2 regions of the Rhizobium sp. NFACC06-2 genome follow, and region 1 is predicted to be linked to the other one. Evidence: predicted binding sites of a transcription regulator. Region 1 holds the regulator's gene; the other holds the start of a gene.

Region 1 (12,165 bases):
GCCGCCGAGGCGGTTCTTTCAGACGATGATATCGTCGACAATCTGAAAAAGAGCGGCATCGATATCGCCCGCCGCACCGTCGCCAAATATCGCGAGGCGATGAACATCCCCTCCTCCGTGCAGAGACGTCGGGAAAAGAAGGCGATGGCCAAGCTGTCCGCCTTCTGAGCGGCGGCCGCGATCACGTTTATGGCGGTTTTTTGCCGCACCATTGACTCTTGCCACGGCAAGGGCTAGAAGCCCGCCGCACACGTAAGCAAGGTCATTTGTAACGGATTCATCTCCACCGTCCATGGGCGTAAAATTCGAATGAGGGCTTTTTAAGGTCTTCGAAACGCTTGGATGCGCGCGCGGCTTGACGTAAGCTGGTACTCGCAAATCACTACAAAAAGGAAAATTTCCATGAGTGTGCGTGTATCTGGTAAACATATGGAGATCGGTGAATCTTTCCGTCAGCGGATCGAGGACAATATAGGTCTGGCGGTTACCAAATACTTCGATGGGGGGTATTCAGGCCAGGTGACCGTGGAGAAGTCCGGATCGCGTTTCGCCGCGGACTGCAAGCTGCATCTCGATACCGGCATTGTGTTGCATGCGGCGGGTCAGGCAAATGATCCGCAGGCGAGCTTCGATGCCGCCGCAGAGCGGATCGAGAAGCGCCTGCGCCGCTACAAGCGCAAGCTTAAGGACCACCACAATGGTGCGAATGGCGTGTCGCAGGAAATCGCCTATACGGTGATGGATGCTATTCCCGATGAGGACCACGAGGTTCCTGAAGATTACGCACCCACCATCGTAGCGGAGAGTTCGAAACAGATTAAGACAATGTCCGTCGCCAGCGCCGTGATGGCGCTCGACATGACGGACGAACCGGTTCTGCTGTTCCGCAGCCCGGGCAAGGAATATCTCAACATCGTTTACCGGCGTCATGACGGCAACATTGGCTGGATCGACGCGGAAACGATCAAGAGCTGAACAGTCTGACAAGACGTGGGAGGCAGAGCGTGAAAGTGCATCTGCCTCCTGCATCGTCTCGATGGCATGAAGGAAAAAGAGAATGGCGTTGGCAGATTTGCTGCAACAAGATGCGATTATTCCCGCCCTCAAGGTGAATTCCAAAAAGCAGTTGCTTCAGGAGCTGGCCGCAAAGGCAGCCAGAATTACCGGAGTCTCGGAACGGGAAGTTTTCGACGTCATCCTCCAGCGTGAGAAACTCGGCTCCACCGGTGTGGGCCACGGCATCGCCATTCCGCATGGCAAGCTCAACAGCATCCATCAGATCACCGGCGTCTTCGCACGCCTTGAAACACCGGTCGATTTCGAAGCTCTGGACGACCAGCCCGTCGATCTGGTTTTCCTGCTGCTCGCGCCCGAGGGCGCCGGTGCGGATCACCTGAAGGCGTTGTCCAGAATTGCACGCGCCCTGCGCGACCCTGAACTGGTCGCCAAGCTGCGCGCCACCGATTCCGACACGGCAATCTACGCTTTCCTCAATCAGGAGCAGGCGACGGCGGCCTGATCGCGGGCTAATTCCCTCAGTTTAACGGCAAAAAAAACGCGCCCTGAAGGCGCGTTTTTTATGACGTAAGGATAGATGCCTTACGCGTCTTTTTCATTGAGAGACGAGGTGCCCGGCTCGGCCGATGTGGCAACTTCCGCCTTCGGGCCGCCCTTGGCGACACCGACCATGGCAGGACGCAGCACGCGGTCGCCAATGGTGAAACCGGCCTGAACCACCTGGAGCACGGTATTGTTGGGAACCGTCGTGTTCGGGATTTCGAACATGGCCTGATGAAAATTCGGGTCGAACTTCTGGCCCTCGGCATCGATCTTCTTGACACCGTGGCGTTCCAGCGTCGACAGCATCGAACGTTCCGTCATCTCGACCCCTTCGATCAGGCCATTGAGACCGGCTTCGCCATTGGTCTTGAGTTCATCGGGAATGGCTTCAAGCGCGCGGCGAAGATTATCCGAAACGGCAAGCATGTCGCGTGCAAAGGCAGCCAGCGAATAGGCCTTGGCGTCCTTGACATCACGCTCGGTGCGGCGGCGAAGATTGTCCATCTCGGCGGCAAGGCGCAGGAATTTATCGCGCAGATCGGCGTTCTCAGCCTTTAGTAACTCCACCGGATCGGGCTCTGCCGTTTCGGCCTGTTCTTCACCTGCCTGAGCAAGATCGACAAACTCTTCCGCGACGTCCGCGTCAGGTCCGGGCTTTTTTGTATCGTCGGTCATGACGTTCTCCAGATTTGAATATGTTGGTTGCGCCCGATATCGAGCTTTGACGGGCAAAAATCAAGGCTTGCGGCGAAAAGCTTGCCGCATTCCCTGACCTTGCGGGTCTGTCCTATCTCTGCTTGCGGGAAAGACGGGCCATGATTTGCGCCGTGTAGTCCACCATCGGCACAATACGGGCGTAATTCAGCCGGGTCGGGCCAATAACGCCGACCGCACCCACGACACGATTGTCCTCATCGCGATAGGGCGCGACGATCAGCGACGAACCGGACAGCGAAAACAGTTTGTTTTCCGAGCCGATGAAAATCCTGACCCCCGAGCCGCTTTCCGCGAGATTGAGGATTTCGATGAGATTTTCCTTGCGTTCCAGATCGTCGAACAGCAGGCGCACCCGATCGATATCTTCCTCACCGGCGAGACCTTCAAGCAGGTTGGAGCGACCGCGAACGATGAGACGGCCGAGCTTGCCTTCCTCATTGTCTCCCGCCCATACCGCCAGACCGCGCTCCACGAGATCCTGCGCCAATATGCCGAGTTCCGATTGCAGTTCCGCCCGCTGCGTCTGAAACTGACCACGCAACTCATGCAGCGTCTGACCGGAGAGATGGGCATTGATGAAATTCGCCGCTTCGGTCAATTGCGATGAGGAAATGCCGGCCGGCAATTCGATGATGCGGTTTTCGACCTGATTGTGGTCGCCCACCAGCACGGCGAGCGCCTTGGTGGGTTCCAGCCTTATGAATTCGACATGCTTCAGGATGACATCGTTCTTCGCCGTCAATACGAGGCCCGCGCCGCGCGACATGCCGGACAGCATGCGGCTCGCCTCCGTCAACAGCCCTTCCAGCGACTGTTCGTGGCCGGCGACCGGCCCGATCTGGCGATCGATAGTCGCCCTTTCCTCGGCGGGCAGATCACCCACCTGCATGAAGGCGTCAACAAAGAAGCGCAGCCCCGTCTGGGTCGGCAGGCGACCGGCGCTGATATGCGGCGAATAGATGAGGCCGAGCTCTTCGAGATCGCTCATGACATTGCGGACAGAGGCTGGTGAAAGCGACATCGGCAACAACCGCGACAGGCTGCGCGATCCGAGCGGCTCGCCCGTATCGAGATAACCTTCGACGATGCGCCGGAAAATTTCCCGAGACCGTTCATCCAGCAGCGATGCCTGATCTTTTGATAGCGGTGCGGAAAAACCCATTTCGTCCGTTCTTTGTCGTTTAAACCAGCTCGCATCAATATAATGCGTTGCAACGCCGCGGCAAAATGGAAATTGGCTTTGCAAAAGCCCGGACCTCGCCTTAGAAGGCAGGGACCAACATGGAGAGTGGATCATATGCGGCCTTCAGGCAGAAAAACCGACCAGATGCGCAAGGTTTCCTTCGAGCGCAATTTTTCGAAACATGCCGAAGGTTCCTGTCTCGTGAAATTCGGCGACACGCATGTGCTCGTCACCGCAAGCCTTGAAGAAAAGACGCCGCCATGGCTGCGCAACAGCGGCAAGGGCTGGGTCACCGCCGAATATGGCATGCTGCCGCGCTCCACCCATGAGCGCATGAAGCGCGAGGCCGCTTCCGGCAAGCAGGGCGGTCGCACGCAGGAGATCCAACGCCTCATCGGCCGCTCGCTGCGCGCCGTCGTCGATCTGCAGGCGCTGGGTGAGCGCCAGATCAGCATCGACTGCGACGTCATCCAGGCCGATGGCGGCACCCGCACTGCCTCCATCACCGGCGCATGGATTGCGCTCCACGATTGCCTGAAGTGGATGGAAACCCGCAATATGATCAAGGTCGAGAAGGTTCTGAAGGACCATATCGCCGCGATCTCCTGCGGCATCTTCGCCAACCAGCCGGTGATCGATCTCGATTACCTCGAGGATTCCTCCGCCGAGACCGACGCTAATTTCGTCATCACCGGTTCCGGCGGCATCGTTGAGGTTCAGGGCACGGCGGAAGGCGCGCCGTTCTCCGAGGAAGAATTCCTCACGTTGCTCGGCCTCGCCAAGGCCGGTTGCAGCGAACTGGTTGCCCTTCAGAAACAGGCGATAGCCTGAGCCGACAGGAAAGCACCATGCGCAAGCTCGATACCAGAACGATCGTCGTCGCCAGCCACAACAAGGGCAAGATCGCCGAAATCGCCGATCTGATCGGGCCTTTCGGATTCTCCGCCAAATCGGCGGCGGAACTGAACTTCGAAGAGCCGGATGAGACGGGCACCACCTTCGAGGAAAACGCCGCCATCAAGGCGCTTGCCTCCGCGAAGGCATCGGGTCTTCCGGCTTTGTCCGACGATTCCGGTCTGGTCATCGATGCGCTGGATGGTGCGCCAGGTGTCTATACCGCCAATTGGGCGGAAACGGCCGATGGGACCCGCGATTTCGCCATGGCAATGCAGAAGGTCGAGGATGCGCTGGCCGAGCGTGGTGCATCGAAGCCGGAAGATCGCACCGGTCGCTTCGTCAGCGTGCTGTGTCTCGCCTGGCCGGACGGGCATGTCGAATATTTCCGCGGCGAGGTGGAAGGCACGGTGGTGTGGCCGCCGCGCGGAACGAGCGGTTTCGGTTACGATCCGGTCTTCAAACCGGAAGGATACGACACCACATTCGGCGAGATGAGCGCGGATGAAAAACACGGCTGGAAACATGGTGACGCCTTCGCGCTTTCCCACCGTGCCCGGGCGTTTAAAAAATTCGTAGAAACCTGCCTGGAGGCATGAACCCGATGGTCGGGGAGCATCAACTTTCTGCCCCCGGCGCATCGCTTCTGCCGGATACGGGCGATCCCGGTTTCGGGATCTATCTGCATTGGCCCTTCTGTGCGGCCAAATGTCCCTATTGCGATTTCAACAGCCATGTCCGCCACCGGCCGGTGGATCAGGAACGGTTTACGGCGGCCTTTCTCCGCGAAATGGAGCATATGCGGACGCTGAGCGGTCCGCGCGTCGTGACCAGCATTTTTATGGGCGGCGGCACGCCGTCGCTAATGGATCCGCAGACGGTAGGCGCACTTCTCGATGGCGTCTCGCGCTTCTGGCATGTGCCGGACGGTATCGAGATCACCATGGAAGCCAATCCTTCCAGCGTCGAGGCGGAGCGTTTTCGCGGTTACCGCGCGGCGGGCGTCAATCGCGTCTCGCTCGGCGTACAGGCGCTGAACGACCGGGACCTGAAGTTCCTTGGCCGCCTGCATGATGTTGCCGATGCCTTGAAAGCCATCCGGCTGGCGCGGGAGATTTTTCCGCGCATGTCCTTCGATCTCATCTATGCCCGCCCGAACCAGACGGTGGCCGAATGGGACGCAGAGCTGAAAGAGGCTGTCTCCTACGCTGTCGACCATCTGTCGCTCTATCAGCTGACCATAGAGGAAGGCACGCCCTTCTACGGGCTGCACAAGGCTGGCAAGCTCATCGTACCGGATGGCGAACATTCGGCCGTTCTTTATGAAGCGACGCAGGAAATCACCGAACGTTACGGCATGCCGGCCTATGAGGTCTCCAACCATGCCCGGCCCGGCGCCGAAAGCCGCCATAACCTCACCTACTGGCGGTATGGCGATTATGCCGGCATCGGCCCCGGCGCGCATGGACGCCTGACGAGAGGCGCTTCCAAGCTCGCAACCGCCACCGAGCGCCACCCGGAAAACTGGCTCGAAACCGTCGAGCGGGAAGGCCACGGCATGGTCGATCAGGAGCTGCTCGGCGTCGATGAGCAGGCCGATGAATTGCTGCTGATGGGACTTCGCCTGCGCGAAGGCATCGATCTCGCCCGCTGGAGCGACCTTTCCGGCCGCGATCTCGATCCGGAAAAAGAAGAGTTTCTTTTGCAGCACGGTTTCGTGGAAAGGCTCGGCAATTCCCGCCTGCGCTGCACACCATCAGGCATGCTTATTCTGGATGCCGTGGTGGCCGATCTGGCCTGCTGATCGGCGGCGCCGATCCGCCCCGAAAAGCCAATAAAAAAGCGGCACAGTGGCCGCTGAGGGTAACAACAAAGTCCGAAAACCTTTCCTCGCGTCATGCTCGGGCTTGTCCCGAGCATCTGCAACCGATCGACTTTCCGAAACGTGGTTAGATCCTCGGGACGAGCCCGAGGATGACGTCGCGTGTTGGGGAATTGTTGCCAACAGACTGAAGCGGCCCGAAGGCCGCTTCTTTTTATGCGTTGTTTTCGTTGATCAGGCGTTTCAACAGCTCAACCTCATGGCCGAGCTTGGTGTCGCCGGAAATCAGTTCCTCGATCTTGCGCACAGCATGCAGAACCGTGGTGTGATCGCGACCGCCGAAACGGCGACCGATCTCGGGGAAAGAACGCGGCGTCAGCATCTTTGCCAGATACATGGCGATCTGGCGCGGCTTGACGATGACGCGGGTGCGGCGGTTGGACACCAGCTCCTGTCGCGACACATTATAGTGCTTGGCGACGATGCGCTGAATATCCTCGATGCGTACACGCTTGGCCTCACCGGTCCCGACGAGATGCGACAGCAGCTCATCGACACGATCAACCGAAAGGTTCGGCTCGAAGGAGCGACGGAACATCAACTGGTTGAAGGCGCCTTCCAGTTCGCGTCCGCTTGCCGTCACGCTCTTGGCCACATGAGTCAGGATTTCATCCGAAATCTCGAAGGACGGATCGTCCTGACGTGCCGAGCCGAGGCGGCGGTTGAGCATTTCATAGCGCATGTCATAATCGGGACCTTCGATCTCGATAGCCATGCCGCCCTGAAGACGGGAGCGGACACGCGGATCGAGCGATTCCAGCTCCCACGGCGCACGGTCAGCCGCAACCACGACCTGCTTGGCGCTGTCGAGCAGCATGTTGAGCAGATGGCAGAATTCGTGCTGGATCATCTTGCCCTGCAGGAACTGCATGTCGTCGATGACGAGCAGGTCGATATTGCGCAGCGTATCCTTCAGCGTCAGCGCGTCATTATCGCGGATCGCGGTTGCGAAACGCCACATGAAATATTCGGCCGTCAGATAGACCACGCGCGGATTGCGCGGGCTGTCTATGGCGGCATTGGCGATTGCCTGCAGAAGATGCGTCTTGCCGAGGCCGACACCCGCATGGATGAACAGCGGGTTGAAGCGCACGGCGCCAGCACCGGCTTCGGCGATCGTCTTTGCCGCCGCAAGAGCGACGCGGTTGGACGAGCCTTCGACAAAGGTATCGAAGGTGAAACGTGTGTCGAGCGGCGAACCGAACAACGGCCCGGAACCGCCCTGACGCAGGGTCGCGTGCGAAGCCGCAGGCTGTGCGGCAGGCGTCGCGGGCTGCGACGGAATGAAGGACTTGTTACGCTGAACCGCGCCGACTTCCGGAACGGGCTGCACCCTTTCCTCGGTCTGTGCCGGACGGACCGGGCGGCTGGCCGAGCGGACCAGAATCTCCACCTTCAGCACATCCGGATCCTCGCTCTGGACGAGGTTCGTGATCAGATCCATGTAACGGTTGTTGATCCAGGACTTCAAAAAGGTCGTCGGAACGGTAAAACGGACGACGCTTTTCGAAACGGAATGGAGTTTGAGCCGTGCAAACCAGCTTGCATAGACCTCCGGACCAACCTGTGCCTTGAGCCGCGCGCTAAAACGTTCAAACAGCGCATCGTGCGTCATTGCCGATTTGTCCCCTGCCGCATCTGAGCAAGCTGCATCACGCGTCTTCGGTGCGCGGTCCCCATCAGCCACCGCACCCATCGCCAAATTCAATTGCATATTGCCGCCTTTCAAATTGCCAATCATAGCCTGACGATCAAAGATCGATCGCCAGAGATCCCCCTCGTATATTTTTGCCTCCAGCGTTCCCCTCGAAAGAACGTCAAAGGCGACTACTCGTTTGCGAGCCGGTTATCCCATTTCCCTCCCCCTCATGGAGAGGCCTGCGACACGCTAAAACGCTCCTTTCGTTACAACCTTAAGGCGCATTCTTGAGGACAAAAGCTCCCGCCCGTTCCGGAGACCGAAACGGCACAAAAAGCTCCATGACCTGAAAAAACGGACCCCGAAAGACCCGCCAGCAAGAAGGTGAATATCGTCGATACGATCATCGAGATAATCTGTGGACTGAGATCCGCACCCCTTGTTGAAATGCATTTAGGCAGGATCGCGGGGAGAGATCAATGGCGTTTTTTCTGCAAAAACTCAGATCGGCCATTGACTCGCAAAGGCCGTTTTGCATCACCGACAGGGTGCGAAGCAGAATCGCTTATGAATCAATGAGATTCAATTTTGGCAATTTTTGAGAGCTGATTTTGGCAAAAAAATAAAAATCTTCTTGACTCAAAACTGGCCGCGACTTCCGTAGAGAAAGCCCCCGAGTTTTCCAGAGACCTCCAGCAAGCTATTGTTTTTATTGCAAATTTCCTGTCGTCCATCTGACATGCGTTTGTCACGTTACGGCAGCAATGGTTAACGGGCAGTTAGAATCACAAAAAGCCCGGTCAAAAGACCAGGCTTTTTGAATAATTATTTGTGATTAGCCGGATTAGGCGGAAAGAGCCTTAACGCGCTGTGCGAGACGCGACACCTTGCGGGATGCAGTGTTGCCGTGCAGAACGCCCCGGGTGGCGGCGCGCTGGATCTCGGGCTGAGCTGCCCTCAGAGCTTCGGTAGCGACTGCGAGATCACCGGAAGCGATGGCTTCCTCGACCTTGCGGATGAAGCCGCGAACGCGCGAACGGCGAGCCTTGTTGACTGCGGTACGGCGAGCGATCTTGCGGGTCGCCTTTTTCGCCGAAGTTGTATTGGCCATGTATGCCTCTCTTCGAATTCAAACCAAATTCCGCAACCATAGGATCGGGTCGTTCGAAGACCTCACGTAACCCAAGAATGCGGGAGTAATTTCGGACAAGCCGGATGGCTTTCCTTAACCGTGGGCGGGCATATACCGCTAAAGCTTACGCCCGTCAACGCGCAAAACGCTTAAAAGCGCCGATATTCCGAATCCTTAGCGATTCCGGAAAGCGGGTTTGCGCTTTTCCACGAAGGCGGCCATGCCCTCCTTCTGATCCGCTGTCGCAAAGAGCGACTGGAAGGATCGTCTTTCATATCTCAGTCCTTCCGCAAGCGGCACCTCGAAGGAGCGATTGACGCTTTCCTTGGCCATGAGAACGGAAGCACGCGACAGGGAAGCGATGCGGGTTGCCGCCTCCACCGCCTCGTCCATGAGATTTGCAGCCGGCACGACACGCGACACGAGACCGGCCCGCTCAGCTTCCGCCGCATCCATCATGCGCCCGGTCAGAACCAGGTCCATCGCCTTCGCCTTGCCGACCGCCCGTGTCAGCCGCTGCGAGCCGCCCATGCCCGGAATGACCCCGAGGGTGATTTCCGGCTGGCCGAATTTTGCCGTGTCCGAAGCGATGATGAAATCGCACATCATCGCCAGTTCGCAGCCGCCACCCAGCGCAAAGCCGGATACGGCGGCGATGACCGGCTTGCGGGTGGCCGCAACCTCGTCCCAGCCGCCGAGAAAATCGCCGACATAGGCATCGACGAAATCCAGCCCCTGCATTTCCTTGATATCGGCGCCTGCCGCAAATGCCTTTTCCGAACCGGTGATAATGATCGCACCGATGGAATCATCGGCGGAAAACGAAGACAGAATGTGCCGCAGCTCTTTCAGAAGCACCGAATTGAGAGCATTGAGCGCCTTGGGGCGGTTGAGGGTGATGACACCCACCTCATCGCGTTTCTCGACCAGTATCGTTTCATAGTCCACGGCAATCTCCCCTTCCGGCACTCCGGCTCCGTTACTTCTGGCAGGCGGCGCAATAAAAGGTCGAACGACCGGCCTGCACCACCCTTTCAACCGTACCCCGGCAGCCGGGCGTCCGGCAAGGCTGGCCTTCCTGATCGTAGACCGAAAAGGAATGCTGGAAATAACCGAGCGTTCCGTCCGTCTGTATATGGTCTCGCAATGAGGAGCCGCCAGCGGCGATCGCATCCGCGATCACGTCGCGGATTTTCTCCGTCAGATCGACGAGCTGCGTTTTGGGCTTGCCACCTTTCGTCACCAGCGTTCCCGCCGCCCGCAAAGGCGAAAGATGCGCGCGCCACAGCGCCTCGCAGACATAGATATTGCCGAGACCGGCAATGACCTTCTGGTCCAGCAATGTGCTTTTCAGGGGCTGGCTTTTGCCTTCAAACCGGCTCGCCAGATAATCCGCGCTCAGCGCATTGCCTGTCGGCTCCGGGCCGAGCTCGGCAAAAGCGGGGTAAAGGTCGAGCTTGTTGCGTTCCACCAGATGCATGAAGCCGAAGCGGCGCGGATCATTATAGATGACGCAGACGCGCTCTTCCCCTTTATCCAGATGAAAGACGACATGGTCATGCTTGCCGTCTTTGGACCGGGCATGGTGAAACACGCCGGGAGCATCGCCGGCCTCACCCGCCTCCGCCTCGATGCGGAACGAGCCGGACATACCGAGGTGGGAAACGATGGTCAGCCCATCCTCCAGTTCGATCAGAAGATATTTCGCCCTGCGCCCGAGCGACAGGATCGTCTTGCCTTCGATAAGTGCTGCGAAATCCTGCGGGAATGGAAAACGCAAATCGGGGCGGCCGAGATGGAGCCTGCGGACCCTTGCGCCTTCCATGGCGGGCGCAAGGCCGCGTCTGACGGTTTCGACTTCTGGCAGTTCTGGCATCTGGCTTATCCGACAGTTTATCGTTAGGACCATGTGGTCTATACAGTGCACGCGAAATGTCGCGCCCAGGCGATGCGGCAACAGATAGCGTTGCCATGGCGTTTCCGCTATGGTCCGCCACGCAATAAATATGGAGACAGACGATGACCGACGCCCGTACCACTGCCCAAGGCGGCATGGAAACGTCCTATGGCTTCCACAAGGTGGACGAAGGCAAAAAGCAGGGGCTGGTCAACGAAGTCTTCCACAAGGTGGCCAAACGCTACGACATCATGAACGATGTGATGTCGGCAGGCCTGCACCGGCTGTGGAAAGACGCGATGGTCTCTTCGCTTTCGCCGCGCAAGGACGCGTCCTACAAGGTTCTGGATGTTGCCGGCGGCACCGGCGATATCGCCTTCCGCATCATCGAAGCCTCCAACCGTCTGGCGCATGCCACCGTTCTCGACATCAACGGCTCGATGCTGGCCGTCGGCGAAGAACGCGCGGCAAAAAAGAAGCTTTCCGACAATCTGACCTTCGTGGAAGCCAATGCCGAGGAACTGCCTTTCGAGGCAAACAGTTTCGACGCCTATACGATCGCGTTCGGCATCCGCAACGTACCGCGCATCGACGTCGCGCTGAAGGAGGCGCATCGTGTGCTGAAGCGCGGCGGGCGGCTGCTGGTGCTGGAATTTTCCGAGGTCGAAATGCCGTTGCTTGACCGCGTTTACGACGCCTGGTCGTTTAACGCCATCCCGCAATTTGGCAAGATGATCACGGGTGACGCCGAGCCCTATCAATATCTGGTCGAATCGATCCGCAAATTCCCCAATCAGGAGGATTTCGCGACGATGATCCGCACCGCCGGCTTCTCCCGCGTCAGCTATACCAATTACACCGGCGGCATCGCCGCCCTGCATTCCGGCTGGAAGCTTTAAGACCATGGCCGGCAGACGCAGGAGACAAGCATAAGCATGAGTACTTTGGGCGCATATTTCCGCCTCGCAAGGGTTGGCTGGGTTCTCGTGCGCGAAGGCGTCGTGCTGGCCCTACCTTCCGATGACCTGCCTGCTCCCGCCCAATTGTTGAAAGCGCTGCTGAAACCGTTCGCCCGCAGCAAGGCGAAAAGGGCGCAGCGCAGCGACCGTCTGGCGGTGGCTGTCGAGCGGCTTGGTCCTTCCTACGTGAAGATGGGCCAGTTTCTCGCCACCCGGCCGGATGTGGTGGGCGCCGACTTCGCCGACGATCTCGCGAGCCTTCAGGACCGCATGGCCTTTTTCCCGGCGGCTGCGGCGAAGGC
Region 2 (12,165 bases), on a different contig from region 1:
TCTTCACCATCATGATGCCGTTCAGCGTGTTGATCCAGCCAAGAGCCGGCTCAGGCCAGCCGGGTACGGCAACGGTGCCGCTGTGGAACACCAGACCGGTGAAGACGCAGAAGACGGCAAGCGCCCAGGCAGCGATTTTGGTCTGGAAACCCGCGAGAATGGCAAGACCGGCAACGAGTTCGAACAGGCCTGCAATATAGGCAAGCGCGGTTGCAGCGGGCAGGCCGGCGCCCGTGATCATGCCGGCCGTGCCGGCCGGATCGACGAGCTTGCTGAAGCCCGAGGTGATGAAGATGAAAGAAAGCAGAATACGGGCGAGGAGAACGAGAACGTTCTGGCTGCTGGACATGGATATCTCCGGTAAATAGTCGGCGTGTCGCCGGTTGAACTGCAATGTCTGGAGATATCAATGACCGAAAATCATCCGCCCATAAAGATGAACAATAGAAGACAAATCGTCTTCATTTTGTGAACGGCGCTGGGCGTCTGTCCCGCTATGTTCAGGCGGCGAAGCGGATATCCTCAAAGCGCGGAAACAGGAAAAGCCCTGATATGCGTCCTTGCTGCCCGTCTTCGAAGCCAGAAGATTCACCCATGCAGATGACCGGCTGCCGCATCGCCGGCAAGATGGAGAGGCCGGTTGAAAAACAGAAACGTGAAGGTGCGGTGGAAACCTGCTCGAAAAGTTCCAGCACGCGCGCATGGTCAGCGCGGTCGTAACAGCGGACAAGGCTCAGCAATCCGCACTCGCCCGGCGGCAGGCCGTGCATGAATGACGCGTGTTCGCCGAGCCGGATCACACCACTCGAAAGATCGCTGCTCCACTCCTCCGACATGAAGAAATGCGACAGGGTCCGGGGATCGGGCGTGGCTGTTACCGCCTCAGGCAGAGCATCGTTGCGTCTTGATATTTCAAACAAATCGCGCCCCCGCATGAACACGTGCCAGCGCCGCCTCTTCAAGCGCCACTGCCAGGTTGAACTTTACCGCCACCCGCAGTCGAACGTATTTGCCAGGCATCGAAACCCCTTTCAATGCTGGCCGCCCCGTCGCGGAACCCTTACGGGGGGTGACTTATAGTTTATTTTCCCCTACCTACAACAACCAGCCAGTGAGAAAATCAAAAATATTATGTATTTCTTCTTCAAAATCGCGAGACATGCGACAAAGCACAACTAAATAGCGCACTTATAGGCCGGTCCGTGTGGAAATCGGCCCCGTATGGGGTGCTGATTCGCTCCTGAATGTGCCCCATTATTGCATGGGGTTGCAAAAATAGCCGGATAAAATCACGCCTGTTCCAAAACGGGACAATACACGAACCCTTCCGCTTTCGGCCTTCAGAGTTGTGCAACCTGTTGATTTCATGAGGCATCTCTTGCTAGAGCGTCGATACGGTGCGCCACCTTCCGTCAATCGCACAGGTACGACAAAGAAAAAGGGCGGTCCGAAGACCGCCCTTTCTTAATTCCGGTGACAGGACCGATTAGAAGTCCATGCCGCCCGTCGGGTGCGCTTGCGACGCCGGACCCACTTAAAGGGCATGGGCGGCAAAGAAAAAGGGCGATCTGGAGACCGCCCTTTCTTAATCCGGTGACAGGACTGATTAGAAGTCCATGCCGCCCATGCCGCCGCCCGGCATTGCCGGCATCGGAGCGTCCTTCTTCGGAAGCTCGGCGATCATGGCTTCGGTCGTGATCAGCAGCGAAGCAACCGAAGCTGCGTTCTGCAGAGCCGTACGAACAACCTTGACCGGGTCGACGATGCCGAGCTGGATCAGGTCGCCATATTCGCCGGTCTGGGCGTTGTAGCCGTAGTTGTCTTCGTTCTTCTCGAGGATCTTGCCGACAACGATGGAAGCTTCGTCACCTGCGTTGTCTGCAATCTGGCGAACCAGAGCCTGCAGGGCGCGGCGGATGATGTTGATACCGGCTTCCTGGTCGTCGTTTTCACCCTTTGCGGTGATCTTCGTGGACGAACGCAGCAGGGCAACGCCGCCGCCCGGTACGATGCCTTCCTGAACGGCAGCGCGCGTCGCGTTGAGAGCGTCGTCGATGCGGTCCTTCTTTTCCTTCACTTCGACTTCCGTCGAACCGCCGACGCGGATAACGGCAACGCCGCCAGCGAGCTTGGCAAGACGTTCCTGCAGCTTTTCGCGGTCGTAGTCGGAGGTGGTTTCTTCGATCTGGGCCTTGATCTGGGCAACACGACCTTCGATGTCGGACTTCTGGCCGGCGCCGTCAACGATCGTGGTGTTTTCCTTGGAGATCGAAACCTTCTTCGACTTGCCGAGCATGTCGAGGGTAACGTTTTCGAGCTTGATGCCGAGGTCTTCGGAAATGACGGTACCACCGGTCAGGATGGCGATGTCTTCCAGCATGGCCTTGCGGCGGTCGCCGAAACCAGGAGCCTTGACGGCAGCGATCTTGAGGCCGCCACGCAGCTTGTTGACGACGAGCGTTGCAAGAGCTTCGCCTTCGACGTCTTCAGCGATGATGACGAGCGGCTTGCCGGTCTGAACGACGGCTTCGAGAACCGGCAGCATGGCCTGAAGGTTCGAGAGCTTCTTTTCGTGCAGGAGGATGTAGGCGTCTTCGAGGTCCGCAACCATCTTTTCCGGGTTGGTCACGAAGTAGGGCGACAGGTAGCCGCGGTCGAACTGCATGCCTTCGACGACTTCGAGTTCGGTTTCAGCGGTCTTGGCTTCTTCAACGGTGATGACGCCTTCGTTGCCAACCTTCTGCATTGCTTCAGCAATGTCGAGGCCGATCTGACGCTCGCCGTTTGCAGAGATCGTGCCGACCTGCGCAACTTCTTCAGACGTGTTGATCTTCTTGGCCTTGGCCTGAAGATCCTTGACGACTTCAGCAACGGCCAGATCGATACCGCGCTTCAGGTCCATCGGGTTCATGCCGGCAGCAACTGCCTTGGAACCTTCGCGAACGATGGCCTGGGCCAGAACGGTCGCGGTGGTGGTGCCGTCACCGGCGATGTCGTTGGTCTTGGAGGCAACTTCGCGAACGAGCTGTGCGCCCATGTTCTCGAACTTGTCTTCCAGTTCGATTTCCTTGGCGACGGAAACGCCGTCCTTGGTGATGCGCGGAGCGCCGAAGGACTTGTCGATGACGACGTTACGACCCTTCGGGCCGAGGGTTACCTTCACTGCATCAGCAAGAACGTCGACGCCCTTGAGCATCTTTTCGCGTGCTGTGCGGCCGAATTTTACTTCTTTGGCTGCCATTTTCAAAACTCCTGGTTTCGAATGGCCGGACCGGGTCCGGCTTGAAATTTAAGGAAACGATGGGTCGACTGAAATCAGCCGATGATGCCCATGATGTCGGCTTCCTTCATGATCAGAAGGTCTTCGCCGTTGAGCTTGACTTCGGTGCCCGACCACTTGCCGAACAGAACGCGATCGCCAACCTTGACGTCGAGAGCGACGACCTTGCCGGCCTCGTCACGTGCGCCGGAACCGACGGCGACGATTTCGCCTTCCTGCGGCTTTTCCTTGGCGGTATCGGGAATGATGATGCCGCCCTTGGTCTTTTCTTCGGACTCAACGCGACGAACGACGACGCGATCGTGAAGCGGGCGGAAATTGGTGCTTGTCATTGTCTAATCCCTCGATCAAATGACTGCGCGAGCTTTTGGAACTCGCCTGATGGGTGTTAGCACTCTCCTTTGTCGAGTGCCAGCGGAACCGAGATAAGGAGGGCTTCTGCCGGAGTCAAGAACGCCCTGTCTGAAAAATTTCATGGCTTATGGTTATCAGCGTTCCATGACAGAAATTTCCCATACGCGGACGGGCGCCACGACGGCATTCTTTTCGTGCGTTCTGGCCGCATCGCGTCTAAGGGGAATTTGTGTTCATGCTGCGTCATGCGGGCCAAAGACCGGTCTGACGGCGCTTTTTTCCTTGCCATCGGCGTCCCGCTTTGCGATGTGACGCTCACCCTCTTCTCGCATCCGGAAAGCATCTCATGGCCCATCGCATTCTCACTCTCGGCGAAATTACGGCTGGGTTCGACGTTATTCTTTCGGATGTATGGGGCGTGCTGCACAATGGCGTCAGCGCTTTTCCGGATGCGGCAGTTGCGCTGCGGGAAGCGCGCAAGGCTGGTAAGACGGTGGTGCTCATTACCAATTCACCGCGCCCCGCTCCCGGCGTCATCGCACAGCTTCGCGTTCTCGGCGTGCCGGATGAGGCCTATGACCGCATCATCACCTCCGGTGACGTCACCCGCGGCCTGATCGCGGAAGGCCCGAAAAAAGTCTTCCTGCTCGGCCCGGAACGCGATCTGCTGCTGCTGGACGGTCTCGATGTCGAGCGCGTCGGCGAGGCGGAAGCGCAGTCCGTGGTCTGCACCGGTTTCTTTGACGACGAGACGGAAACGCCAGAGGATTATACCGAAATGCTCAAGGGCTTCATTGCCCGCAACGTGCCGATGATCTGCGCCAATCCCGATCTGGTGGTGGAGCGCGGCGAGCGCATCATTCCCTGCGCCGGCGCCATGGCCGCTTACTACGAACAACTCGGCGGCGAGGTCCGCATTGCCGGCAAGCCGCATGCGCCGATCTATGAGGCCTGCCTTGCGGCGGCCAAAGAGGTGCGCGGCGCCTTCGCCAAGGATCGCGTGCTCGCCATCGGCGACGGCATGCCGACGGATGTGAAGGGCGCGATTGCGAGCGGTCTCAACCTTCTTTATATCAGCGGCGGAATTCACGCCGCCGAATATACGCTGAACGGCCAGACGGACGAGGCGCTTCTCAACGCCTATCTCAAGGGGCAGGGTGCTGCTCCCGGCTGGTGGATGCCCCGTCTCGCCTGAGGACGTCTTGCCTCAAGGAATAGCTGGCGCAGGAATGGATCGATTGCCATGACCGTTTTTCACCGCAATGAAAAAAAGGAGCCGCTGCCGGAAGCTCTTCGCGGCGGCGTCATCGCCATCGGCAATTTCGACGGCGTGCATCGCGGCCACCGGGCTGTGCTGGATCGTGCCCTGGAGTTGGCGGACGCCCGTGGCGTTCCCGCGCTGGTGCTGACCTTCGAGCCGCATCCCCGTTCCGTCTTCCGTCCCGATACGCCGGTCTTTCGTCTCACGCCCGCGCCACTGAAGGCCCGCATCCTTGAGGCCATCGGTTTCCGCTCCGTCATCGAATATCCCTTCGACCGGGAATTTTCGCAGCGCTCGGCGGAGGAGTTCGTCCAGTCCATTCTGGTCGACTGGCTCCACGCCAGCGCTGTCGTCACCGGCTTCGATTTCCATTTCGGCAAGGGCCGCGAAGGCGGCCCGGCATTTCTGATGCAGGCCGGCAAACGCCATGGCTTCGACGTGACGCTGGTGGATGCCTTCCGCGACGAGGGCGCGGATGTCGTCTCCTCCAGCCGGATTCGCTCGCTTCTGTGCGAAGGCGATGTGGCGGGCGCCGCAGGCCTGCTCGGTTATCGCTTCACGGTGGAAAGCGAAGTCATCGGCGGCCAGAAGCTCGGCCGCACGCTGGGTTATCCCACCGCCAACATGGCGCTGGCGCCGGAAACGGAACTGAAGGCGGGCATCTATGCCGTGCGGTTCCGCCGCCCGGACGGTTCGATCCGCGATGGGGTGGCAAGCTTCGGTTACCGCCCGACCGTCACTGAAAACGGCGCGGCGCTGCTTGAAACATTCGTCTTCGATTTTTCCGGCGATCTTTATGGTGAGGTCTGTTCGGTCTCGTTCTTCGGGCACCTGCGCGACGAGCTGAAATTCGACGGTCTCGATCCGCTCGTCGCCCAGATCAGGCGCGATGAAGAAGAGGCGAGGGCGATGTTATCGGGCGTGCGTCCGCTCAGCGAACTGGACGCCAGGATCGCGTTCTGACCGGGTAAGGCCGGTCAGCCCCTGTTCCGGTCGATATTGCCGTCGCTTTTCTCTTCCTTTTTGCCGGAAAACCGCATAAACAACCGGCCATGTCCCAATACCGGTTGATGTTCAAAACTCAGATTGGCCGAATTATTGGCCCGGCCTTCCGCCCGCTCTGACGAGCCGGAAGGTCCGGGATTTTGGCGCTTGTCATGACTTTTGTCATGGCGCTTTCCGTATTTGCCCTCTTTGAAATTGAGACGGCGCGACCGACACGGCGCGCAACAACGGTACGATTATGAGCGACACCGCAGAAAAACTCGACTATTCCGCCACCCTGTATCTGCCGCAGACGGATTTTCCGATGCGCGCCGGCCTGCCGCAAAAAGAACCGGAAACGGTGAAGCGCTGGCAGGAAATGGGCCTTTACAAGCGCCTGCGCGCCTCCGCCGCCGGCCGCGAAAAATTCGTGCTGCATGACGGCCCGCCCTACGCCAACGGCAATATCCATATCGGCCATGCGCTGAACAAGATCCTCAAGGACGTCATCACCCGCTCGTTCCAGATGCGCGGTTACGACGCCAATTACGTGCCGGGCTGGGATTGCCACGGCCTGCCGATCGAATGGAAGATCGAGGAAGCCTATCGCGCCAGGGGCAAGAACAAGGACGAGGTTCCGGTCAACGAATTCCGCAAGGAATGCCGTGACTTCGCGGCCGGCTGGATCAAGGTCCAGTCGGAAGAGTTCAAGCGTCTCGGCATCGAGGGCGACTTCGAAAATCCCTACACCACGATGAATTTCCACGCCGAAGCCCGCATCGCCGGCGAACTCCTGAAGATCGCCAAGAGCGGCCAGCTCTACCGCGGTTCCAAGCCGATCATGTGGTCGGTCGTGGAGCGCACGGCGCTGGCGGAAGCGGAAGTCGAATATCATGACGTCGAGAGCGACACGATCTGGGTGAAGTTCCCGGTCGTTGAAGGTTCTGCTGCGCTTGAAGGCGCCTCCATCGTCATCTGGACGACCACGCCGTGGACGATCCCCGGCAACCGCGCCATCTCGTTTTCGTCGCGCATCGCCTATGGCCTTTATGAGGTCACGGCGGCTGCGAATGATTTCGGGCCGCAGTCGGGCGAAAAACTCGTCTTCGCAGACAAGCTGGCAGCGGAATGCTTTGCCAAGGCAAAGCTCGAATTTACACGCCTGCGCGACGTGAAGGCGGAAGAGCTCGCGGCTGTCACCAGCGCCCATCCGCTGGCATCGCTTGGTTACACCTTCGCTGTTCCGGTTCTCGATGGCGATCACGTCACCGACGATGCCGGTACCGGCTTTGTGCATACCGCTCCAGGCCATGGTCGCGAAGACTTTGACGCGTGGATGGCGCAGGCGCGCGATCTGGAAGCGCGCGGCATCTCCTCCAAGATCCCGTTCACGGTCGGCGACGACGGTTTCTACACCGAGGACGCCCCCGGTTTCGGCCCGTCGGCCGAAGGCGGTGCTGCCCGCGTCATGGACGATAACGGCAAGAAGGGCGATGCCAATGACCGCGTCATCAAGGCGTTGATCGCGGAAAACAACCTGTTTGCCCGCGGCCGCCTGAAGCACAGCTATCCGCATAGCTGGCGCTCCAAGAAGCCGGTCATCTTCCGCAACACGCCGCAATGGTTCGTCTATATGGACAAGGAACTGGGCGACGGCACGACGCTGCGCTCCCGTTCGCTTTCCGCCATCGACCAGACGCGTTTCGTCCCGGCTTCCGGCCAGAACCGTCTGCGCGCCATGATCGAAGGCCGCCCGGACTGGGTCTTGTCGCGCCAGCGCAGCTGGGGCGTGCCGATCGCCGTCTTCGCGGATGAGAAGGGTGAAATCCTGATCGATGAGGCCGTCAACGCCCGCATCCTCGAGGCCTTCGAAGCCGAAGGTGCGGACGCCTGGTTCGCCGAAGGCGCCAAGGAACGCTTCCTTGGCAATGACCACGACCATGCCAAGTGGCAGCAGGTCATGGACATTCTCGACGTCTGGTTCGACAGCGGCTGCACCCACACCTTCACGCTGGAAGACCGCCCGGACATGAAGTGGCCGGCGGATGTCTATCTCGAAGGTTCCGACCAGCATCGCGGCTGGTTCCACTCGTCGCTGCTCGAAAGCTGCGCGACGCGCGGCCGTGCGCCCTATAACGCCGTTGTCACCCATGGTTTCACCATGGATGAGAAGGGCGAGAAGATGTCCAAGTCCAAGGGCAACGTCGTCTCGCCGCAGGAAGTCATGAAGGACGCCGGTGCGGATATTCTGCGCCTGTGGGTCATGACGACGGATTATTGGGATGACCAGCGCCTCGGCAAGGCCATCATCCAGACCAATGTCGATGCCTATCGCAAGCTGCGCAACACCATCCGCTGGATGCTCGGCACGCTCGCCCATTACAAGGGCGAGGAGATCGCCTATGACGATCTGCCGGAACTCGAAAAGCTGGTGCTGCACCGCCTGTCCGAACTCGATGGCGTGGTTCGCGAGGGTTATGACGGCTTCGAGTTCAAGAAGATCACCCGGGCGCTGATCGACTTTGCCAATGTCGAACTTTCGGCCTTCTATTTCGACGTCCGCAAGGACACGCTGTATTGCGACGCGCCGTCGTCGCTGAAGCGCCGCGCGGCCCTGTCGGTCATCGCCAAGCTGTTCGATTGCCTTGTCTCGTGGTTGGCACCCATGCTGCCCTTCACGACGGAAGAGGCTTGGCTGTCGCGCTATCCGGATGCGGAATCGGTGCATCTCGTCCAGTTCCCGGAAATCCCGGCGGAATGGAAAAACGATGCGCTTGAAGCGAAGTGGGAGAAGATCCGCAAGGTCCGCACGGTCGTCACTGGCGCGCTTGAAGTGGAACGCCGTGAAAAGCGTATCGGCTCTTCACTGGAAGCTGCCCCTGTCGTCCACATTGCCGACGCCGATCTTCTGGCGGCGCTGAAGGGGCAGGATTTCGCCGAGATCTGCATCACCTCCGCCATCTCGGTGGTGGGCGATGAAGGCCCGGCCGATGGCTTCCGCCTGCCGGAAGTGGCAAAGGTCGTGGTCGAGCAGAAGTTGGCGGAAGGCGCAAAATGCGCCCGTTCCTGGCGCATCACCACCGATGTCGGGTCCGACCCGGATTATCCTGACGTTTCTGCCCGCGATGCAGCGGCCCTGCGTGAGCTTGCCGCACTCTCGTAACGAAAATGACCGGATGAATTGCGCTTTGCCTCTTCATCCGGTACACCTGCCTGAAAATGGCCGGATTTGCACGGCAATGGGGGCTGCCGCCTGCCGAAAGACGATGTCTGGCGAAGTGGGACGGACGGCTGGAAGGGTTTCAATGAAGACGATGCAGGGTAATGCGCAGGGTTTGGGCATGTTTCGCACGGTTATTGGCATCACGACGATAGGCGTGTTGCTTGGCGCGTGCACGAGCCCGACCTACGGCACGGGCAAGACGGCGGCGGAACAGCTTGTCGACGATCTTGGCAACGCGACCTCGATCACCGGCAATGACCAGGAAAAGCGCAACCTGAAATACAGCCCCCGTCCGGGCCTCGTCGTTCCTGCTCAGGCCCGTGCCGAACAGTTGGCCACGCCGCAGCAGAACATGGCAAGCCGCGAGAACAATCCGCAATGGGTCGAATCGCCGGAAGAAACCCGCGAACGCCTGCGCGAAGAGGCGGATGCCAACAAGAACAACCCGCATTATCGCTCGCCACTGCTCGCGGGCAACGGCACCGCCGGCCAGATGACCGAAACCCAGAAATGGGAAGCCTTCCGCAAGGCCAAGGCCGAAGCCCAGGGCGGCTCCGTCGTCAACGCCCAGCGCAGGTTCCTCACCGATCCGCCGGCTGAATACCGCAGCGTTCCGCAGGATCAGCTGACCGATCTCGGCGAACCGGAGCTGAAGAAGGAAAAGCGCCGCAAGAAAGAAGCGGCCGTGGCAAATACCGGCAAGAGCTGGTGGAACCCCTTCCAGTAATAACGAATGGCTGATGGCCTGCGGGAAAGCTTGCATCTCCCGCCGGTCGCTCAATCGTCGAGGCGTTTCTCGCGAAAAAATTGCCGCAGGATTTCCGCACTTTCGCTTTCCGCCAGTCCCGAATAGACATCCGGCGCATGGTGGCATGTCGGCTGGCTGAAGAAACGCACGCCACTCTCCACTGCGCCGCCCTTCGGGTCTCGCGCGCCGTAATAGAGCCGGCGGATACGGGCAAATGAAATTGCCGCCGCGCACATGGTGCAGGGCTCCAGTGTCACGTAGAGATCGGCGCCAGGCAGGCGTTCCTGCTCCAGCGCTTCGCAGGCCATGCGGATCACGGCGATTTCGGCGTGAGCCGTCACATCGTTCAATTCACGGGTGCGATTGCCGGAACGGGCGATGACGCGGCCGTCCATAACCAGTACCGCGCCGATCGGAACCTCCTGCCGCTTAGCCGCGGCACGGGCTTCGACAAGCGCCAGCTCCATGAAATGCGTCCTTTCGGCCATTGCGTTTCAATTTCCTCTTAACCCTTGTGCTTGGACCTGATAGGACAGCCCAAACAACAGGCAAACAGCAAATGACTTTTAAAGACAAGCCGAAGCGTGACGGCGGCAAGACATTTAGCCGCGACAGGAAGCCGAAAGGCCCCGGCAAGCCCGCCGCAGAGCGCGAAAAGAAACCGACCGAGGCAAAGGCCGCCCCGGTGCCGGAAACCGTTGGCGCTTCCAAGCCCGAGCGCATTTCCAAGATCATGGCGCGCGCCGGTGTGGCCTCGCGCCGCGATGTCGAGCGCATGATCATGGAAGGCCGCGTGTCGCTGAACGGCGTCAAGCTGGATACGCCGGTGGTGAACGCCACGCTCTCCGACAAGATCGAAGTCGACGGCATGCCGATTCGCGGCGCCGAGCGCACGCGCCTGTGGCTTTACCACAAGCCCGCCGGTCTGGTGACGACCAATTCCGACCCGGAAGGCCGTCCGACCGTTTTCGACAATCTGCCCGGTGAACTGCCGCGCGTTCTGTCCATCGGCCGTCTCGATATCAATACCGAAGGCCTGCTGCTGCTCACCAACGATGGCGGACTTTCCCGCGTGCTGGAACTGCCGACCACCGGCTGGCTGCGCCGCTACCGCGTGCGCGCCCATGGCGAGGTCGATCAGGCCGCACTCGACAAGCTGAAGGAAGGCATTGCCGTCGACGGCGTGCTCTACGGCGCAATCGACGCCACGCTCGACCGGACCCAGGGCCACAATGTCTGGATCAGCATGGGCCTGCGTGAAGGCAAGAACCGCGAAATCAAGAACGTGCTCGGCGCGCTCGGTCTCGAGGTCAACCGGCTGATCCGCGTTTCCTACGGCCCGTTCCAGCTTGGCGATCTCGCTGAAGGCAAGGTGCTGGAAGTGCGCGGCCGTATGCTGCGCGACCAGCTCGGCCCGCGTCTGATCGAACAGGCCGGCGCCAATTTCGACGCGCCGATCTACAATGCGCCCGTTGAGGATGAAGAAGACGACGCGCCGAAGCGGCCCGTGAAATCCGAATGGGCAAAGAGCGATGCGCCGGAAGGCAAGCCGCGCTTCGAAAAGAGTGGCAAGTCCGAGGATCGTCGTGAAAAGGCGCTCGGCCGTCTCGACGCCAAGCGCGGCGACAAGCCGGCCGGCAAGTTCGGCTCCAAGCCCGCCGGGAAATTTGGCGCCAAGGGCCGCAGCGAGGATGAAGGCGACGACCGCCGCCCACGCCAGGCCGCCGGCACCAGCCGCACGGCCAATGTCTGGATGGCGCCCGGTGCAAGGCCCACCCGTGACGGTAAGGAGCGCAAGTCTTCCGCCCGCGCGGAAGCCGAAAACCTCTTCAAGAAGCCTTCCGCCCAGGACGAAGCGCGGCGCAACGTCGTGCGGCATGCGGATGCCGAGGGCGAGTGGATCCGTTCGGATTCCCCCCGCGAAGAAGAAGGTGGTCGCGGACGCGGCGACCGTCCGCGTGGCGAAAAGAGCTTTGGCGATCGTGGTGGGCGCGGCGGAAAGCCGTTCGGCGACCGGCCATTCCGCGACAAGCCGCGTGAAGAAGGCGACCGTCCGCGCGGTGAAAAGAGCTTCGGTGACCGCCCGGCACGCGGCGGCAAACCTTTTGGCGACCGGCCGTTCCGTGACAAGCCGCGCGAAGAGGGTGACCGCCCGCGCAGCGACCGTCCACGTGGCGAAAAGAGTTTTGGTGATCGCACCGCTCGCGGTGAAAAACCTTTCAGTGACCGTCCGTTCCGCGACAGACCCCGTGAAGACGGTGACCGCCCACGCGGCGAGCGCCCGGCGGGCGACAAGCCCCGTGGCGGCAAGCCGG

Evidence for each region. Region 1 encodes HrcA, which represses chaperone genes, less so after heat shock. Its sites were predicted from a motif close to GTTAGCACTCNCNNNNNGNGAGTGCTAAC; they were not measured.
Region 2: groES (co-chaperone GroES) is a predicted target of HrcA. The motif match lies at 3,668-3,696, and genes of this name have one in related genera.

The regions. Positions count from the first base shown of each region.
Region 1 is NZ_FMVA01000008.1:247,323-259,487, reverse strand. It holds gene rpoN (RNA polymerase factor sigma-54) at 1-168, shown strand, start outside; gene hpf (ribosome hibernation-promoting factor, HPF/YfiA family) at 403-975, shown strand; gene ptsN (PTS IIA-like nitrogen regulatory protein PtsN) at 1,058-1,519, shown strand; gene grpE (nucleotide exchange factor GrpE) at 1,600-2,235, opposite strand; gene hrcA (heat-inducible transcriptional repressor HrcA) at 2,348-3,439, opposite strand; gene rph (ribonuclease PH) at 3,575-4,291, shown strand; gene rdgB (RdgB/HAM1 family non-canonical purine NTP pyrophosphatase) at 4,309-4,953, shown strand; gene hemW (radical SAM family heme chaperone HemW) at 4,959-6,158, shown strand; gene dnaA (chromosomal replication initiator protein DnaA) at 6,391-7,851, opposite strand; gene rpsT (30S ribosomal protein S20) at 8,720-8,986, opposite strand; gene F3H58_RS15950 (enoyl-CoA hydratase) at 9,182-9,955, opposite strand; gene mutM (bifunctional DNA-formamidopyrimidine glycosylase/DNA-(apurinic or apyrimidinic site) lyase) at 9,987-10,883, opposite strand; gene ubiE (bifunctional demethylmenaquinone methyltransferase/2-methoxy-6-polyprenyl-1,4-benzoquinol methylase UbiE) at 11,027-11,803, shown strand; gene ubiB (2-polyprenylphenol 6-hydroxylase) at 11,840-12,165, shown strand, end outside.
Region 2 is NZ_FMVA01000014.1:104,278-116,442, forward strand. It holds gene F3H58_RS21170 (DoxX family protein) at 1-349, opposite strand, end outside; gene F3H58_RS21175 (hypothetical protein) at 501-935, opposite strand; gene groL (chaperonin GroEL) at 1,607-3,241, opposite strand; gene groES (co-chaperone GroES) at 3,316-3,612, opposite strand; gene F3H58_RS21190 (TIGR01459 family HAD-type hydrolase) at 3,981-4,829, shown strand; gene F3H58_RS21195 (bifunctional riboflavin kinase/FAD synthetase) at 4,878-5,858, shown strand; gene ileS (isoleucine--tRNA ligase) at 6,139-9,042, shown strand; gene F3H58_RS21205 (hypothetical protein) at 9,185-9,829, shown strand; gene F3H58_RS21210 (nucleoside deaminase) at 9,880-10,338, opposite strand; gene F3H58_RS21215 (pseudouridine synthase) at 10,410-12,165, shown strand, end outside.